One region of the Embleya sp. NPDC020630 genome, then DNA from elsewhere that is predicted to be linked to it. Evidence: riboswitches for the same ligand, from Rfam matches in the RefSeq annotation. Region 1 holds a riboswitch; the other holds the start of a gene.

Region 1 (9,804 bases):
ATCGAGCCGGCCGCCGGGTCCTGCTTGCCCACGTTGGCGGGGATCAACGGGATCATCCGGTTGTTGACCCGCAACCCCGCGGCCTGGAGCGCGCGGCCCGCGTCGTCCGGGTTCATCCCCGTCACCGGCGGTACCTGGACCAGGTCCGGACCCTTGGACAGCACCACCACGATCTTCGTGCCGTACTGCACGTTGGTGTTGACGCCCGGCACGAACGACATGATCCGGCCCTGCGGCACGGTGTCCGAGAACTGCGGAGTCGGGTCCGCCTCGACGGTGACCCCGGTCGTGGGCTGGAACCGGGCCTTGGCCTCGTCCAGGCTCAGTCCGGTCAGGTCCGGCACCACGGTGTCCGGGCCCCGGCTGACCGTCAGGGCGACCACGCTGTCCCGCTGCAACTGCTCGCCGGCGGCCGGCGTGCTGCCCACCACCGTGCCCGGCGGCTTGGGGCTGGCCACCTTGGTCTCGGTGCCTGGCTTGAGCGCGGCGTCGGCGAGTGCCTTCTTCGCGTCCTCCAGCTTGAGGTTCGCCAGCGCCGGCACCAGGTGCCGCTCCGGGCCCTTGGACAGCTTGACCTTGACGGTCGATCCGCTCGTCACGTTCTTGCCGGGGGCCGGGTCGGTGGAGATCACCGAGCCCTTGGCGACGATCTCGTTGAACTCGCCGTCGCCGACGTACTGCACCTTGAGGCCGGCGTTCTTGATGCGCTTCTCCGCGTCGGCCTGGGTCATGTTCAACACCCCGGGCACATCCGCGTAGCGGCCCGAGCCGTACCACCACGCGCCGCCGCCGATCGCGGCCGCCACGAGCAGCACGACCGCCAGCACGAGCACGCCCCGCGACGGCCCGCGCCGGCGCCGTCGGCCGGGCAGCGCCGGCTGGTGGGGATACCCGCCGCCGGTGGCCTGGGCCGGCACGCCCGGGGCGGCGGCCGGCGCGTAGACCTGGTGCTCCTCGGAGTAGGGCTCCTCGTAGCCCCCGCCGTAGCGCGCCTGCTCGTCGTCCATCGAGTCGACGCTCAACCCGAGCGGCGCCAGATGCGGCGGCAGCATCACCTCGCCCGCCCGGAACACGCTGGTGGCGTTGTCGTTGATCGGCTCGGGCGGCGGCGGCAGGCGCAGCGCCGCGCCGAAGTCCAACTCCGCGTCGGGCATCGCGTGCCGGGTCCGGCGGACCAGACCGAGCAGCTCCTCCGCGTCGCTCGGCCGCTGCTCCGGGTCGCGCACGGTGGCCGTGCGCACGAGCGTGTCCAGCGTGGTGGACAGGCCCGGCACCGCGTGCGAGGGCGGCGGCACGTCGGCGTGCACGTGCTTGTAGATGACCTCGACCGCGGTCGCGCCGTGGTGCGGCTGACGTCCGGTCAGCATCTCGTAGAGCACCACGCCCGCCGCGTACACGTCGGAGCGCGGGGTGGACTCGCCGCGTTCGACCTGCTCGGGCGCGAGGTAGGCGACCGTGCCGACCAGGACCTTGCCGGTCGCCGCGGTCGCGGTCGTGGTGGTCGCGCGGGCCAGCCCGAAGTCGCCGAGCTTGATCCCGCCGTCGTCGGAGATCAGTACGTTCTCCGGCTTGACGTCGCGGTGCACGAAACCCGCCCGGTGTGCGGCGGAGAGCGCGGCGAGCATCGGCTCCAGCACCCCGAACGCCTCGCGCGGGGTCATGTTGCCCAGGTCCTGCAGCAGTTCGCGCAGCGTGCGGCCCTCGACGTATTCCATCGCGAGGTAGGCGACGGTGCCGTCGGTGCCCTGGTCGAAGACGTTGACCACGTTGGGATGCGACAGCCGGGCGGCGGCCTTCGCCTCCAGGATGAAGCGGCGGGTGGACTCGGGGTCCTGGGCGAGCCCGGCGTGCATCACCTTGAGGGCGACGACGCGATCGAGTCGAGTGTCGAGCGCCCGGTACACCGTGGCCATGCCACCTGCGGCAACTCGGGCATCGACCCGGTATCGACCGTCGAGCAGCCGCCCGACGAGCGGATCATTCAAGGTCGTGTCCATGTTCAGGAGTGTAGGGTCCACTGCCTCGTGGACGCCGACGGTCTTCCCCATGGTTCCCCCGTCGCCGGGCCGACGCGGCGCACGGGCCGGTACGGCTCAGAAGGCGGGATGTTCGGGGCTTGCGTCCAGCATGCCGGCCATGGGTGACGACGCGTGCGCGTGGTGCCGCATCGGGATGCGCCCGGCGCGGTACGCGAGTCGGCCCGCCTCCACCGCGTGCCGCATCGCCTCGGCCATCAGCAGCGGCGACTGCGCCCGGGTGACCGCGGTCGCCAGCATCACCGCGTCGCAGCCCAGCTCCATCGCGAGCGCCGCGTCGGAGGCGGTGCCCAGACCCGCGTCGAGCACCACCGGGACGCCGGCCTGCTCGGTGATCAGTCGGATGTTGTGCGGATTGCGGATGCCCAGACCCGAGCCGATCGGCGACCCCAGCGGCATCACCGCCACACAGCCCACCTGTTCGAGCCGGCGTGCGAGCACCGGGTCGTCGTTGGTGTACGCGAGCACCCGGAAGCCGTCGTCGACCAGCCGTTCGGCGGCGTCCACCAGTTCGACCCCGTCCGGCAACAACGTGCGCTCGTCGGCCACGACTTCGAGCTTGACCCAGTCGGTCTCCAGCGCCTCCCGGGCCAGCCGCGCGGTGAGCACCGCCTCGCCCGAGGTGAAGCACCCGGCGGTGTTCGGCAACACCCGGATGCCGAGGCGGCGCAGCACGTCGAGCACCGAGCCCGCGGTCCCCGGGTCCACCCGGCGCATCGCCACCGTGGTGATCTCGGTGCCGGACGCGATCAGCGCCTGCTCCAGCACCTCCAGGCTCGGCGCACCACCCGTTCCGGTGATCAACCGCGACGTGAAGGACTCCCCGCCGATCACCAGCTTGTCGTCGGCCATCGTGGTCACCCTCCCTGCACGGCGGTCAGCACCTCGACGCGGTTGCCCGCGTCGAGCACGGTCTCGGCCCACGCGCCGCGCGGCACCACGGCCTCGTCGACCGCGACCGCCACACCCTTGGCGGCGGTGGTCAGCGTGGCCACCAGATCGGCCACGGTGGTGCCGGTCGCCACATCGCGCCGGTCGCCGTTGACGGAGACCTCGATGCTCCCGATGTCGTCGATGTCGGTCATGCCATCACCTTCCGGGCGGCGCTCGTCGTGAAACGGTCGGGCCCGAAGGGCGCGATGAGGTCGGGGGCGGTGCCGTGCGCGAGCACGTCGGCCACGGTGTCGGCGGTGATCGGGGTGAGCAGGATGCCGTGCCGGTAGTGGCCGGTTGCCACCACCAGACCGGCCAGCGCGGAGCGACCCAGGATCGGCGCGTTGTCCGGGCTGCCCGGGCGCAGCCCCGCGAGCGTCTCGACCAGCGGCAACTCGGTCACGCCGGGGACGAGTTCGTGCGCGTCGCGGAGCAGTTCGTAGACCCCGCCCGCGGTGACCTCGGTGTCGAATCCGAGGTCGTGCTCGGTGGCGCCGATCACCAGTTCGCCGTCCACGCGCGGGACCAGGTACATGCTGCCGCCCTTGACCACGCCCCGGATGTTGCGGGACAGCAGCGGGCGCAGCGCCGGCGGCACGGCCAGCCGCAGGATCTCGCCCTTGACCGGACGCACCGGGGGCACCACCTCGGGCGGCAGGCCCGGGATCCGCGCCGAGCGGCACCCCGCGGCGAGCAGCACCTGATCGGCGGTCAGCGCCCGCCCGTCGCGCAGCCGCACACCGTACGCGCGCTCGTTCGCGACCAGCACCCGTTCGACGCCCTCGCGCACGATCGTCACGCCCGCCCGCGCGCAGGCCGCGAGCAGCGCCGCGACCAGGGCGCGGTTGTCGATCTGGTGGTCGTCCTCGACGTACAGGCCGCCGGTGATCGCCGGGGACAACATGGGTTCGAGGCGGCGGCACTCGCGGCTGGTCAGCCGGTCCGAGCGCAGGCCGAGGCGTTCCTGGTAGGCGTGCAGGTCCTTGAGCACCGCCCGGTCGTCCGCGTCCAGCGCGACCGCGATCGTGCCGCACGCGCGGTAACCCGAGGGCAGCCCCGCGGCGTCGGCCAGCTCGGCGGCGAACTCCGGGTAGCGCCGGGCGGATTCGATGCTCAGCCGAAGCAGGCTCTCCTCGCCGTACTGGAGTTCGGAGACGGGCGTGAGCATGCCCGCCGCGGCGTGCGAGGCGCCGGTGCCGGGGGCGGGGTCGACCACGGTGACCGCGAGGCCGTGCCTGGTGCGGGCGCGCCAGGCGATCGACAGTCCGACGACGCCCGCGCCGACGACCACGACGTCGACGCCCGGGGGGCCGGCCGTGCCGGTGTTGGACATGATGAGCAGAACTCCCTTCGCCGGTATGACCCGGATCAGGTTCGGACGGTCGGGGGCTCGCAGCCCCCCTCTCAGCCCGGTCTCACCGGGCTCCCGTGACCTCTCCACACTACGACACGTCCCGGACGCCATCCGGGGCGCCCGAGCGGCACCCGCCGATCTCCTTGACTGAGTCAAGACCCTGCTCGTCGGCGACCCGGGCGCGCGTCATAGGCTGCCCCGCATGGACAACGTGCTCGTCGTGGGTGCCGGCATGGCCGGCCTGCAAACCGTGGTGGCGCTGCGGGAACAGGGGTACGCCGGGCGCGTCACCCTGCTCGGCGCCGAGGCGCACGCGCCGTACGACCGCCCGCCGCTGTCGAAGGAGGTCTTGGCCGGCAAGACCGACGACACCTCCTTCGAGGCGGACTGGGCCGCGCTCGACACCGAGGTGCTGTTCGGCCGCACCGCCACGGGGCTGCGCGAGGGTGTGGTGGACACCGACGCGGGACCGATCGCCTACGACCGCCTTGTGATCGCCACCGGATCGCGCGTGCTGCACCTGCCCGGCGCCGCCGAGGTGCCCGGCGTGCATGTGCTGCGCACCATCGACGACGCCCGCGCGCTGCGCACCGCGCTCGTGCCCGGCGCGCACGTGGTGATCGTCGGCGCGGGCTGGATCGGCGCCGAGGTGGCCACCGCCGCGGCCGCCGCCGGCTGCCCGACCACCGTGGTCGAGGCGCTGCACGCCCCGCTCGCCGGGCCCTTCCCCGACGCGATCGGCGAGCGTTTCGTGCCCTGGTACGCCGAGGCCGGCGTGGAACTGCTGCTCGGCGCGCGGGTGGATCGCCTGGAGCCGGGCGCGGTACACCTGAGCGACGGCCGCCGGCTGCGCGCCGACGCGATCGTGGTCGGCATCGGCGTGCGCCCGGCCACCGACTGGCTGGCGGGATCCGCCGTCGCCCGCAACGCGCAGGGCTTCGTCGAGGTGGACCAGTACCTGGCCACCTCGATGCCCGGGGTCCACGCCGTCGGCGACTGCGTCGAGTTCCCGTCCGCCCGTTACGGCACCCGGATGCACGTCGAGCACTGGGACAACGCGCTCCAGGCGCCGCGCGTGCTCGTGGCCAACCTGCTCGGCGGCGAACAGGCCTACGACCCGGTCCCGTACTTCTGGTCCGACCAGTTCGGCCGCATGGTGCAGTACGTCGGCCGGCACGGCGAAGGCGACGAACTGGTGTTCCGCGACGCCGGCGAGGACGGCAAGTGGTCCGCGGGCTGGTTCGCCGGCGACCGGCTCGTGGCGCTGCTCGCGGTGGCCCGTCCGCGCGACCTCGCCCAGGGCCGCAAGCTCGTGCAGCTGGCCACCCCGGTGGACCGGGAACGCTTCGCCGACCCGGAGAACCCGCTCAAGTCGACGGCCCGGTGACCGGCGCCGGCAAGCGGGACCGGCCGCGGAACCTAGACTTGGCCGGATGAGCGAGATCGACCCGAAAATCGAAGCCCTCGTCCCCGCCTGGGTGACCCTCCCCGAGATCGCCGAGATCCTCGGTGTGGACATCCTCAAGGTCCGGCAGCAGCTCAAGGAGCGCAAGTTCCTCGCGGTGCGCCGCGGCGAGCACCGGGCGCTGCAGGTGCCCGCCGACTTCTTCCAGGACGGCAACATCGTCAAGGGCCTCGTCGGCACGCTGACCCTGCTCGCCGACTCGAACTTCTCCGACGAGGAGGCGCTCGAGTGGCTGTTCACCGCCGACGACACGCTGCCGGGCACACCGGTACAGGCGCTGCAGGAGAACCGGATGACCGAGGTGCGGCGACGCGCCCAGGCGCTGGCGATCTGAGGCCGGGCCGATGACGAGCCGTCAGGAACGGTTGGCCGACGCGCGCCTGTACCTGTGCACCGACGCGCGGGAGCGGCAGGGCGACCTGCCCGCGTTCCTGGACGCGGTGCTCGGCGCGGGCGTGGACATCGTGCAGTTGCGACAGAAGGGCCTGGAGGCCCGACCGGAGCTGGAATACCTGGAGGTGTTCCGGGACGCCTGCCGCCGACACGGGAAGCTGCTCGCGGTCAACGACCGGGCCGACGTCGCGCACACGATCGGCCCCGACGTGCTGCACCTGGGACAGGACGACCTGCCGGTCCCCGCGGCCCGGGCGATCATCGGCGGCGACGTGCTGATCGGGCGCTCCACGCACGCCGAGGCCGAGGTGGACGCGGCGATCGTGGAGCCGGGGGTGGACTACTTCTGCACCGGACCGGTGTGGCCGACCCCGACCAAGCCCGGCCGCCCCGCGCCGGGCCTGGACCTGGTGCGGTACACCGCCGAGCTGCGCCCGACCCGGCCGTGGTTCGCGATCGGCGGCATCGACCTGACCAACCTCGACCGGGTGCTGGCCGCCGGGGCGACCCGGGTCGTGGTGGTCCGGGCGATCACCGAGGCCGCGGACCCGGCCGAGGCGACGGCCCGGTTCGTCGAACGGCTGACCTCGGGCTGACCCCGGGCCGACCTCGGGCCGACCTCGGGCCGACCGACCGCGCCCGAGCGGCGGTGTACGCGGTTCGGGTGTCGTTCGGCGCGTACGTCCGCGGGCTCGGCTCGGTGCGGCGGGTGGGCCGGCACGATGCGGGACATGTCCGGTGCCCAGCGGCGCAATCTGATCGTCGTCACGGTGCTCGCGCTCGTCGCGGCACTCGCGTTGGTCTTCGCGCTCACACGCGGCGACGGCGGCGGCGACGGGTCGCGTCCCGGCGCCGGGGCGACCCGGGCGCCTGTGGCGTCCACCGCGGCCGGCACGTCCGTCGGCACCGCGTCGGTGTCGCGCCGCGGCGACACCGCGTCCGCGCGTCCCACCTGGGTGCCCGCCCGGATGCGTACCGTCGCCGCCGGCGACCTGCCCGCCGAGGCCCGCGAGACGCTGGCCCTGATCGCGGCCGGCGGCCCGTTCCCGTACTCCCGCGACGGCATCGTCTTCGGCAATCGGGAGAAGCTGCTCCCCGGCAGACCCGACGGCTACTACCACGAGTACACGGTCCGCACCCCCGGGTCCGCCGATCGCGGCGCACGGCGGATCGTCACCGGAAAGAACACCGAGCGCTTCTACAGCGACGACCACTACGCGAGCTTCGCGGCCGTCCTGCCCTGACCCGCGACGCGGTGTGCGCCGATCGGGTGGTTGGGCTCGCGGATGGCGCATTCCGGCCGAACCGGATCGATCCGGCGGCCAGACTGCCGAGATGGACACACCCGACGTCTCCTTCCGTCCGGGGTCCGCAGAGGATGCCCGCGCCCACGACCTGCCGCACCCCGCGACACCCACCACGACGCCCGGCCGGACCCGGATCCCGACCCCTCGGCTCGCGGTCGGCGCCCCCGGGACGCCGGTGTCGCGCCCGAGCGCGACACCGGACAACGGGGGCGCGCTGCTGTTCCCGCTGCTCGTCCTCGTCGCCGTGATCGGCGGGATCTACCTGGTCGGCCGCAATCCGCCGCAGGCGCTGTCCGAGGACGGGGACGAGCACCCCGCACACCCGCACCGGGGACGGATCGCCGAGCCCGAACACCACCGACCCGCGGCCCTCGGCACACCCTTCGCGCTCGCTCCGGACACCCCGCCAAGATCCGCCGGACAGGGCCTAGACGCTGCGCACCGTGGCGGCGTCGACCAGCTCGCGCAGCACTTCGCGCGCGTCCTCGGCGATCGGCGCGCCGGCCAGCGCGGTCAGGGCCCGCGCGGTCAGGTCGGTGATCATCGTCTCGACGTCGGCGAGCGCGCCGGTGTCCTCGATCACCGCGCGCAGCTCCTTGACCCCGGTGTCGCTCAGCGCCGGATCGCCGACCAGCGCGGTGAGCACCTCGCTCTGGGCGGCGTCGGCCCGCTCGCCCGCCAGCGCGAGCAGCACGGTCCGCTTGCCCTCGCGCAGGTCGTCCCCGGCGGGCTTGCCGGTCAGCTCGGGGTCGCCGAAGACGCCGAGCACGTCGTCGCGCAGCTGGAAGGCCTCGCCGAGGGGCAGCCCGTAGGCGGAGTAGGCGGCGAGGGCGGCCGGGTCCGCGCCGGCCAGAGCGGCCCCCACGTGCAGGGGGCGCTCGATCGTGTACTTGGCGGACTTGAACCGCATCACCCGTCGTGACCGCTCGACCGAGCCGCCGCCCATCGCCTGCTCCAGCACGTCGAGGTACTGGCCCGCCATCACCTCGGTGCGCATCACGTCGAACAGCGGCTTGGCCGCGCGCAGCGCCCGGTCGTCCACCCCGCTGGCACCGAACATCTCGTCGCACCAGGACAGGCACAGGTCGCCGAGCAGGATCGCCGCCGCCGAGCCGAACGACTCGCCCGAGCCCGTCCAGCCGCTCTCCCCGTGCAGCCCCTCGAACCGGCGGTGTACGGCCGGCTTGCCGCGCCGGGTGTCGCTGCTGTCCATCAGGTCGTCGTGGATCAGCGCGCTGGCCTGGAGCAGCTCCAGCGCGGTGGCCGCCCGCACGATGGCCTCGTCCGCCTGTCCCGGACCGGCGATCCCGCGCCACCCCCAGTAGCAAAAGCCTGGGCGCAGCCGCTTGCCGCCGTCGAGCACGAAGTCGTTCAGCGCCGCGGTGACCGGGACCATGCCCTCGCCCACGTCGGCGAGCACGCGCGCCTGTCGGTCCATGAACTCGCCCAGCGCGGCATTGATCCGCTGCCGGAGGCCGCCCCGGTCCAGGGGGTGTACGGGGAAGGATTCGGCAGCCATGGAGTCTTCCGTCGAAGGCGGGGAAACGAACAGGAAATACGGGGCAGCCTAACTTGCGCCGGGTGCGAGTCCCCTGGTCGCCCGCCGCCGAGCCCGGCGCGCCCGGTCGTCTCGCGGAGTGGAAGGTCTACCTCGCCGCGCGGAACGCCCGATAGCCTGCCTGCATGTCTCTCGGTGCGGCAGCCACCCGAATCAGTCGAACTCCGGCCATTCGCGATCTCCTCGCGGACGGCACCCGGTCCTTCTCCTTCGAGTTCATGCCCCCACGCACGGAGGCGGGCACCCGCACCCTGTGGGAGGCCATCCGCCGCGTCGAGGCCCTGGCACCGACCTTCGTCTCGGTCACCTACGGCGCGGGCGGCTCCAGCCGGGGCCTGACCGTCGACACAACCGAGCGGATCGCCACCGAGACCACGCTCACCCCCGTGGGGCACCTCACCGCGGTCGGCCACTCGCGCGCCGAGCTGCGCAACATCATCGGGCAGTACGCCAACGCGGGCGTGCGCAACGTGCTCGCGCTGCGCGGCGACCCGCCGGGCGACCCGAAGGGCGAGTGGATCGCCCACCCCGACGGCTTCACCTACGCCGTCGAGCTGGTCGAGCTGCTGCGCGCGTCCGGCGACTTCTGCGTGGGCATCGCCGCGTTCCCGGAGATGCACCCGCGTTCGAACAACTGGGACGAGGACATCCGGCACTTCGTGGCCAAGTGCCGCGCGGGCGCCGACTACGCGATCACCCAGATGTTCTTCGACGTCGAGGACTACCTGCGCCTGCGCGACCGGGTCGCGGCGGCCGGG
Region 2 (9,804 bases), on a different contig from region 1:
GGCTGTCCGACCTGCGCGCCGAACTCGCCGGAAAGATCCTGGTCGACGTCTCCAACGCGACCCGCGATACCGACGACGGGCTGCCCGGTGAGCTGGTCTATCCCGACGGCAGCCTCGCCGAGCGAATTCAGGCCGCGCTGCCCGACACGCGGGTGGTCAAGACGCTCAACACCATGCTGTTCATGGTCATGACCGCGCCCGAAACCCTGGCCACTCCGCCGACCGCCTATCTGTCGGGCGACGACGAGCAGGCGAAGAGGGCCGTGGCGGGTCTGCTCGGCGACCTGGGATGGCGGTCCGGATGGATCGAGGACCTCGGTGGCATCGGTACGGCTCGCGCCACCGAGGCGATGATCCTGGTGGTGCCGCACGTCATACGCCGGCACGGCTTCCGGCCGTTCGCCGTTGCCATCGCCCGCTGACCCGGCTGACCCGCTTGACCCGGCTGGTTTGGCTCAGCGCGTGGCGGGCGCTCGCCGACAGTCCCACGCGACCGCGATGTACGCGGTGGCGCCGGCGAGGGCGAAGGAGAACAGGGAGGCCGAGGTCCAGCGTTGGGCGTGGATGTGGAGCGTGTCCTGGATCGGGGTCCAGAAGTCCACCCACCACTCGACCGTGCCGGGGTTGATCAGCTGGTACATGCAGAAGCCGAGCAGCCACGGCGCGAGCATCACCCAGCGGGCCGGCGCGTGATCGCCCAGATCCCAGCCGGCGCGACCGCGACCGGCGAACAGGTCCACCGCCAGCACGCCGAGCAGCGGGATGAAGATCGAGCCGATCAGGGACAGGAAGCTCGCGTAGGTGTCGAAGTCGTTCACCATCAGCGCGAACGCAGTGACCAGCGCGCCCACGCCCAGGCAGAGGATCCGGCGGTCGACGCGCGGCGCGAGGTTCTGGATCGACATCGCGGTGCTGTAGACGTTGGCGAAGCTCTGGTCGACCTCGCGGATGACCAGGACCGCGAAGAAGACCCAACCGGCGGTGACGCCCAGGAACGAGTCGAAGATCTTGTCCGCGTCGCCGCCCACCTGGGCGAGGGCGACCAGGCCGAGCAGGTAGCACCAGATGCTGGTGACGGAGAATCCGCTCAGCGCGGCCCAGAACGCCGGCTTGGTGCCGCGCGAGTGGCGGGTGTAGTCGGAGGCCAGCGGTACCCACGAGACCGCGACCGCGAGCGCGGCGTCCATCGCCGGGAAGAACCCGGACCACGAGCCCTCGGTCATCGGCGGCAGCCCCTCGCGCCACAGCTGGACCGAGAAGTAGAGCATCGCGATGCCCACCGCGATCGTCACGTAGCGGCGCAGGATACGCAGCATGCCGAGCGGGCGCAGGGTCATCGCGGTGGTGACCGTGCCGGCGGCGACGATGTAGAGCCAGTGCGGACCGTCGCCGTCGGTCATCGCCTCGATGCCCAGCGAGATGACCAGCAGCTCGAAGGTGCCCCAGCCGATGCACTGGACGATGTTGAACACGGTCGGCACATACGAGATCTTCGTGCCGAACAACCCGCGCAGCACCGTCATCGCGGGCGCGCCGCTGCGGGCGCCGGGGATGCCGGCGACGGCGACCATGAGCGTGCCGAGCAGCGTGCCGCCGATCGCCGCGACGATCGCGGCGACCATGGACAGTTGCGGATAGCCCGCCGGGGCCAGCACGAACAGGGCACCGGAGAAGCCGAGGAGGCTCACCCCGAGGTTGGCCCAGAACGCGGCCTGGTCGCGGAAGCCGAGGGTGCGCGGCGGCGCGGTGTCCAGGACCAGCGGAGCCTCGGTCGCCGGGTGTGTCGCGGCGGGGCGTGCGTCGTCCACTGCTGGAGCCGACATGGCTCTACCTGCTCTCCCTACGCCGGCATTACCCGGACAGGTTCAAGCGGTCGGTGGCCCCGGGGTGTGCGCCGGCTCGCCGCCGACACCCCATGCCGCCCTCTCAGCCCGGTTGGTCCGAGCTCCCGCGATGGCGTGGCGAACAGTACGCTCCCGGCGGGGGGCTTGGGAAGGCGGGGTGGGGGTCGGCGTGCGGCGGCTCACTGGCCGGAGTGGGTGAAGGCGGCCCAGCCGGTGAGGTCGTTCGGGGTGATCTCCCGGGCCTGCGCGGCGAGTTCGGCGGGCATCGCGGTGGGGATCCCGCGTTTGGGGTCGCGCATCCAGAGCTGGGCGGTGCGGAGCGCCTGGGCCGGCGGGAGGTCGCGGCGGTTGAGGTAGTGGTGGGCCATGTACAGGACCAGCGCGGCGGTGGTCGGGCCCACGGGCCAGAGGGTGGACACCACGGTGTGGGCGCCGGCGGCCAGGTGCTCGGCGGCGGATCCGGCGGCGCGGTCGGGGGCGAACACGATCGGGTCGCCGGCGGTGTGGCCGATTTCGATCGGGCGGTGTCGGTTGTGGTGCGGGTCGGCCGTCGGGCGCGCGGCGATGTCGCACAGCAGGCGGGGCGAGGCGATGTACGAGATCTGCGCGACCTGGAGCGCGTGTCGGCGGCGGCCGTCGACGGTCGACCAGGCGGCGTGCCAGGGCACCGAGGCGAACGGGCCCGTGGGCAGCAGGACCAGGGACGGCGTGCGGCCGAACGTGCCGGTGACGGCGGCGAGTACGGGGGCCATCACCGCGTCCCAGGCCCAGGCACAGAGGGCGTCGAGGAAGTCGGACAGGTGCTCCGGGTCGCCGTCGGGCAGGTCCAGGCCGTAGTCGAGTCCGGGCAGGTCGAGGAGCCGGGTCGAGCCGTCGACGCCGCTGACCACGGCGGCCCCGGGGACGAGTTGGACCAGCGCGTGGGCGCCGAGGCGGCGCAGTGCGACGGCGATCTCGGCGGCGGGGGGCGGGTCGAGGAGGGCACGCCACTCGCCGGCGGCGGGGCCGGCACCGACGCGGGCGTCACCCACGTGGGTGGCGGCCTGAAAGAGGTGGGCATCCGCCGCCGCGGCACGACGGGCCCGCCGGAAGCAGACCCGAGCCTGGTCCCGGGTGTCGGCATCGCCGTCGTGGTCCGCCAGAGCACCGTAGGCAACGCCGGCCGCGTAGGCGAATTCCGGCCAGCACGGATCGGTGGCGGGGAGCGCGGCGAGAGCTTCGGTGAGAAGGGTGAGGGCTTCGGGGAGGGCGTGGGGGCCGGCGCTCGGGTCCGCCCTGCCGGGTGTGGTTCGCCGGACGGTCGCGTGCGGGCCGCCGACCCGGTTCGGCCCGCCGGTCGCCTCCGAGGCCCCGGGCAGGGTGCGGCGGGCCGCGTCATCCGCCAAGGCATCCATGCAGCGGAGCCGGCCGCGTTCGCCTCGGTCCCGGGCGCGCCGTGTTTCGGTGTCGGCGTCGGTGTCGATGTGCTCGACCCGCGCTGCGCGTTCGGTATGTTGCGCGCGCTCCACGTTCACCCCCGCTTGCCCCACGTGCCGGGACCACCGTACTCGGGTGCGGGGCGGTGCCTCAGTCGATCGCCGCGTGGCACTTCCGTCTTGGTTTACCGGCGCGTAACTTACTCGTGAGTCACCCCCCGACGCCGTCCCCTGGCGTCGCCTCACCATGCATTCTCGCGGGTCGGGTCACGCCCCGACCATGACGTCAGGAGACCCTGATGGGTCGATTCCGCCTGCGCCCACGCGCTCGTGCGGCCGCCGTCGTCTCGGCCGCGCTCCTCGCCGGGACCGCCCTCGGCCAGGTCGCCTCGGCCGGCGCCGCCCCCATCCCCACCACGGCGACGGTCGTGCAGTCCGCCGCCGGCTCGTCCCCGCGCTTCGTCGACATCCCCGGCGACGGCGGCACCAAGCTGGCCGCCAACGTCATCACCCCCACCGGCGGCGCGCCCGGCACCCGCTACCCGGTGGTCGTACTGCCGACCAGCTGGGCGATGCCCCAGATCGAATACGTCGTCCCCGCACGACAACTCGCCGACCGCGGCTACGTCGTGATCGGCTACAACTCGCGCGGATTCTGGCAATCCGGCGGCGAGATCGAGACCGCCGGGCCGCCGGACATCGCCGACGCGTCCAGGGTGATCGACTGGGCGCTGGCCAACACGCCCGCCGACCCGGCCCGAATAGGCATGGCCGGCGTCTCCTACGGCGCCGGAATCAGCCTCCTGGCCTCCGCGTTCGACCCCAGGATCAAGGCCGTCGTCGCGATGAGCGGCTGGGCCGACCTGATCGAGTCGATCTACGCCGGCCGGACCGAACACGCCCAGGCCGCAGCGCTGTTGGGCGGAGCCGGCTTCCTCACCGGCCGGCCCAGCGCCGAACTCACCGAAATCCTGGAGAACTTCCTCTCCGGCAATCTCGCCAAGGAGCCGGAGATGCTGGCGTGGGGCGCCAAACGCTCCCCGGCGACCTACCTCGACCGGATCAACGCCAACGCCCCCGCGATCATGCTCGGCAACGCGTGGGGCGACTCGCTCTTCCCGCCCGACCAATACGCCGACTTCTTCGGCGGGTTGACCGGCCCCAAGCGCCTCGAATTCCGCCCCGGCGACCACGCCACCGCCGAGGCGGGCGGCCTGTTCGGCCTGCCCAACGACGTCTGGGCCGACTCGACCCGCTGGCTCGACCACCACCTCAGGGGCATCGACAACGGCATCGACCGGGAGCCGGCGGTACAGCTGAAGTCCCGCACCGGCGGCGGCTACGAGGGCTACCCGAACTGGCCCGCCGCGGCGAACGCGACCCGCACCCTCGCGCTCACCGACACCCGCCGCATCCTGACCGGCATCGACTCCGGGGCCGACGGCGGCACGATCTTCCTGTCCAGCATCCTCGACCAGTTCCTCAAGGCCCCACCGACCGCGTCGATCCCGCTCCTGCCCAGGGCCTTCGCCGCCGTCTGGCAATCCGACCGATACGCCACGGCAACCAGGGTCCGCGGCACCACCAAGCTGCACACCACGATCACCGCATCCCACGAAAGCGGAACGATCTTCGCCTACCTATACGACGTAGGCCCGCTGGGCATCGGCAAACTCGTCACCCACGCCCCATACACCTTCCACGCCAAAACCCCGGGCATCCCCTTCCCGATCGACCTCGACCTGACCGCCACGTCCTACGACGTCCCGGCCGGCCACAGCCTGGCCGCGGTCATCGACACGGTCGACCCCCTCTACCTCCAACACAACCCCCTCGGCAGCCAACTCACCTTCACCTCACCCCGGAACGACCCCTCGACGCTGAGCATCCCGACCCGCGCCTGAGGCCACATCCCGACGGTTCCGGTGCCTTCGGCGCGCTTCGCCCGAGGGCACCGGAACAGCCCGGCCCGGGTGCCGGCCGATGCCCGAGCCCGAGTGCTGGGCTTGTTCGTGAACCATGTCGCGAGTTCGCCGTACGATCCGGCGGGCGACCGGGTGGTCGACGATCGTGCCGCCGACGAGGCGTTCTGGACCGAGGTGGCCGGCCTGATCGCCGACCGAGGCGGTGTGCTCCTGGAGGAGTGCCACCTCGGCAATGCGTACCGCTGGTATCGCCTCACCGACGAGGCCGACATCCGCTCCACGCGCACACGACTGACGCCTCGGGCCCGGTTGGCGGTCTGGCCGGACCTGTCCGAGGACGCCGAGGAGGTCCGGGCGGGGATCGCGCGTCGGGAGCGGCTCGCCTGGCTCGTTCGACAACACCCCAACGGACGATTCCATCCCGAATGCGTCGCTGAGCCGCAAATGGCGCGTGCGGACGTCCCCAACCCCTACGTTTCCGCCGCCCCGGGCCACCGGGCCGCCCTCGTTCCCGTGCGGGAGGTCGACCGCCGACCGCTGTCCACCGGCGTCCTGCCCGACGCCGACGGCGTGCTCCGGGCCCGTTGGCGGAGCAACGAGACGGCGGCCGAGGAACGCCACACGTTCCTGGCCACGCTCCGGATCGGAGACATCGTCACCGGGGTGGTCGCGACCGGGCTCCACGACGTCGGGGTGTTCGTGGATCCGGACTGTGCTCCCGACGGCGTCCTCGGTTTCCTTCGCACGCCAGAGATGTCCTCCAGTCGGTCACCGGACGGGTCGTCAAGGTGATTCCCCCGGGCGTGGTCGTCGATCTCGGGGGCGGAATCACGGGGTTCGTACTTCGGACCGGGTGGCGGGTCGAGCCCGAGGTGCCCGGCGGGGCGGTCGACCCGGGCGGCCCGGGCGAGCCGACGGGGGCGCCTTCGGATCCGGTGGTCGCGGTGGATGAAGAGGCGGTCGTGCGCATCGTCGAGATGGACCGTGTGCGGCGTCGGGTTCTGCTTGCCTTCGCCGAACCGCCGTCCGCCTGAGCCTCCGATGACAGGCTCGCTCGCACGGGTGAGCCTGTCATCGGCGTGGCCGGCCCAGGGGTTACGTGCCCCTGGGTTGTCGGCGGCGGCTTTCGAGGTAGCGGGCCAGGCCGGACAGGAGCATGCACATGCCGATGTAGATGGGGGCGATCACCATGACCACCGGGATGAAGGGGAGGCTGTAGTCGAGGTTGGTGGCGATCTGCTTGCCGGCGTAGAGGAATTCCTCGTAGGAGATCAGGTATCCGAGCGAGGTGTCCTTGAGCGTGACCACCAACTGGCTGATGATCGTGGGCAGCATGGTGCGCACGGCCTGGGGGATCAGCACGTGGATCATCACCGAGGTCTTGCGCATGCCCAGCGCGTAGGCCGCCTCGCTCTGGCCCTTGGGGACCGCGTTGACTCCGCCCCGGAAGACCTCGGCCAGTACCGAGCCGTTGTACAGGGTCAGGCCGGCGATCAGGGCCAGGCGGGGTTCGACCTTCATCGCGATGAAGATGAAGAAGATCATCACCAGCACCGGCATGGCCCGGAAGAACTCCACCACCAGGCCCGCGATCCAGCGGATCACCCGATGGTCGGACAGCCGCCCGGCGGCGAAGAGCGCGCCGAACGCCAGGGACAACACCGCCGCCCACGCGAAGACCTGGATCGTGTGCCACAGACCACGCAGCAACAGCTTCTGCACGCCCACGTATTGGAAGGGCGCCCACTTGTCGCTCGCGAACTGGCCCGTGTCGATCAGCTTGTAGATCACCCAGGCCAGCACGCCGAGCAGCACGGCGGTCGCGATCCAGCCGTAAGTCCGGTGCCGGGTCAGGGCCTTCGGGCCGGGGATGTCGTACAGCGCCGACGTCTCGACACTCATCGGGCCACCTCCAGACGCTTCTCCAGGAACCGGAACACCGCGCTGATCGTCAGCGTGATGATCAGGTAGCCGACCGCGATCCACAGGAACGTGGCGACGATGTCGTAGCCGAGTTCATTGAGCGGGCGGTACGTGCCGAGCAGTTCGACCACGCTGAACGAACCGGCGATGGCGGTGTTCTTGGCGAGTGCGATCATCGTGCTGCCCACCGGTGGGATCACCGCGCGCACCGCCTGCGGGAGCACGATCAGGTTGAGCGTCTGGCCGAAGTTCATGCCCAGACTCCGGGCCGCCTCGCCCTGACCGACCGGCACGGTGTTGATGCCGGCCCGCACCGCCTCGCAGATGAACGCCGAGGTGTAGCAGCCCAGGGCGAGCACGGCGAGGGTGAAGAACGGGAGTACCACGCCGAATCGGGGCAGCCCCAGGACCACCGCGAAGAACAGCAGCGTGAGCGGGGTGTTGCGCAGTACGGTCACCCACGCGCCGCCGAGCAACCGCAGCGGTCGCACCGGCGAGACCCGGCATCCGGCCATCAGCACACCCACCACCAGTGCGATCAGCCCGGCGGCCAGGGTCAGTTCGACGGTACCGACGAAGCCCTTGCGGAACAGGGTGAAGTTGTCGAGCAGGACATTCATGGTCGACGCCTTCCGCTAGTACCGGTCCACGGGCGGCGGCGGGGGTGCCGGTACGCCGGAGAGGCCGAGGGTCGAGTCGTAGGCGCGCTTCCAGTCGCCGTTCTGTTCGTGCTCGACGATCGCGTCGTCCAGCGCGAGCCGGAAGGTGCGGTCCCCGCGTGGCACGCCGATCCCGTACGGCTCCTTGGAGAACGGCTCGCCCGCGAGCCGGAGTTGGTCCGGCACCTTCGCGGCGTACCCCTTGAGGATGGTGTCGTCGGTGGTCACCGCGTCGACCTGAAGGCTGATCAGGTTGTCCACGCAGACCGAGTAACTGTCGTAGGCGACGGCGGTCGCCTTGGGGTAGTTGGCCACGATCCGCTGGTACGGCGTGGAACCGGCGACCGAGCAGACCTTCTTGCCGGCCAGGTCCTGGGGACCGTTGATGGACTTGTCGTCCTTGCGGACCAGCAGCGCCTGACCGGCGATGTAGTACGGCCCGGCGAAGCCGACCAGCTTCTTGCGGTTGTCGTTGATCGTGTACGTCCCGACGTAGTAGTCGACTTCGCCGTTCTGCAACGAGGTCTCGCGGTTGGCGGAGGTGATCGTCTTGAACTCGATCCGGTCCACCCCGAAGCCCAGCGACGCGGCCATCATCTTGGCGATCTCGACGTCGAAGCCCGAGTAATAGCCGGTCGCCGGGTCCTGCGCCGCGACATAGGGCTGGTCCGCCTTGGTGCCGACGACCAACCTGCCGCGCGACTTGGCCGATCGGAACGTGGGCGAGTCGATGTTCACGTCGGTGGCGACCTGATACGACGGCAGGTCCTTGGGTTTGGGGCCCTTGGGCGGGGGCGTACCGGATTTGCCGCACGCGGCGAGCAGCACGACGGCGAGCAGGGCCGCGAGCAGCACCACGGCGGAGCGGGACGGGCGGCGCGGCGGCGCGCCGGTGCCCGCCGCGGTGCCGGGGCCGGTCGCGATGGCGGTGTGGGTGCGCATGTCCGATCCCCCGTCAGTGCTTGAGGATCTTGGACAGGAAGTCCTTGGCCCGGTCGGTCTCCGGGTGGTCGAAGAACTCCTCGGGCGTGCGCGATTCCATGATCTGTCCGTCGGCCATGAACACGACCCGATTGGCCGCCGAGCGGGCGAAGCCCATCTCGTGGGTGACCACGACCATCGTCATGCCCTCGACGGCGAGCGTGCGCATGACCTCCAGGACCTCGTTGATCATCTCCGGGTCCAGTGCGGAGGTCGGCTCATCGAACAGCATGATCTTGGGATCCATCGCCAACGACCGTGCGATCGCGACCCGTTGCTGCTGGCCACCGGAGAGTTGCGCCGGATACTTGGGCGCCTGGTCGGCGAGTCCGACCCGGGCCAGAAGTTCGCGGGCCTTCTTCTCCGCCTCGGCCTTGCTGCGCTTGCGCACCTTGAGCTGAGCGAGGGTCAGATTCTCCAACACCGTCTTGTGCGCGAACAGGTTGAAGGACTGGAACACCATGCCGACCTCGGACCGCAGCCGGGCAAGTCCGCGTCCCTCGGCGGGCAGTGGTCGGCCGTCGATGGTGATCGTGCCGGAGTCGATCGGCTCCAGCCGGTTGATCGTGCGGCACAGCGTGGACTTGCCGGAGCCGGAGGGGCCGATCAGGACGACCACCTCGTTGCGGGCCACCGTCAGGTCGATGTCGCGGAGCACGTGCAGCGACCCGAAGTGTTTGTTCACGCCGGAGAGAACGACGAGGGGGTCTTCCGAGGTCACAGGTATCCGACTCGCCTTCGACACGGGGGCAGGGACCGTACACAAGCGCACATGCCCGGAGGATCCACCTGTTCGGGACGAATTCAGTCGCGCCGACGACGCCAACCCCCCTAACGGCCGATAGAGTCCCCTCTCGCGGGTGATCCGACGGTCGTGCGGTGCGATACCCCGGGGATCCGCGGCGGTTCGGCGGTGGAGCGGTCGCGCCGACGGGCGGGCAGGCGTGCGATCGTGTGGAGCGGATCGAGTCGAGGGAGCCGTCGATGGCCAAGGTCAACATCAGCCTGGACGCGAACGCCGTGATCGAGGTCATGGTCCTGTCCGGCGTCCGCAACG

The links. Region 1 has a riboswitch for thiamine pyrophosphate ahead of thiO (glycine oxidase ThiO). Riboswitches for the same ligand answer to the same signal wherever they lie in the genome.
Region 2: linked by a shared signal. The riboswitch ahead of ACH4XV_RS18005 (purine-cytosine permease family protein) and the one ahead of thiO (glycine oxidase ThiO) in region 1 are both predicted to bind thiamine pyrophosphate.

The regions. Positions count from the first base shown of each region.
Region 1 is NZ_JBIRUB010000003.1:264,912-274,715, reverse strand. Features, by position in the region: gene pknB (Stk1 family PASTA domain-containing Ser/Thr kinase) at 1-1,997, opposite strand, end outside; gene ACH4XV_RS12675 (thiazole synthase) at 2,094-2,888, opposite strand; gene thiS (sulfur carrier protein ThiS) at 2,894-3,121, opposite strand; gene thiO (glycine oxidase ThiO) at 3,118-4,302, opposite strand; TPP riboswitch at 4,298-4,409, opposite strand; gene ACH4XV_RS12660 (NAD(P)/FAD-dependent oxidoreductase) at 4,526-5,710, shown strand; gene ACH4XV_RS12655 (Rv2175c family DNA-binding protein) at 5,757-6,122, shown strand; gene thiE (thiamine phosphate synthase) at 6,133-6,777, shown strand; gene ACH4XV_RS12645 (ribonuclease domain-containing protein) at 6,913-7,425, shown strand; gene ACH4XV_RS12640 (polyprenyl synthetase family protein) at 7,916-9,007, opposite strand; gene metF (methylenetetrahydrofolate reductase [NAD(P)H]) at 9,172-9,804, shown strand, end outside.
Region 2 is NZ_JBIRUB010000004.1:444,667-454,470, reverse strand. Features, by position in the region: gene ACH4XV_RS18010 (NADPH-dependent F420 reductase) at 1-422, shown strand, start outside; gene ACH4XV_RS18005 (purine-cytosine permease family protein) at 456-1,823, opposite strand; TPP riboswitch at 1,819-1,962, opposite strand; gene ACH4XV_RS18000 (CHAT domain-containing protein) at 2,024-3,238, opposite strand; gene ACH4XV_RS17995 (alpha/beta fold hydrolase) at 3,559-5,163, shown strand; gene ACH4XV_RS17990 (hypothetical protein) at 5,266-5,976, shown strand; gene ACH4XV_RS17985 (hypothetical protein) at 5,988-6,218, shown strand; gene ACH4XV_RS17980 (amino acid ABC transporter permease) at 6,280-7,086, opposite strand; gene ACH4XV_RS17975 (amino acid ABC transporter permease) at 7,083-7,727, opposite strand; gene ACH4XV_RS17970 (glutamate ABC transporter substrate-binding protein) at 7,743-8,708, opposite strand; gene ACH4XV_RS17965 (amino acid ABC transporter ATP-binding protein) at 8,722-9,468, opposite strand; gene ACH4XV_RS17960 (DUF2191 domain-containing protein) at 9,732-9,804, shown strand, end outside.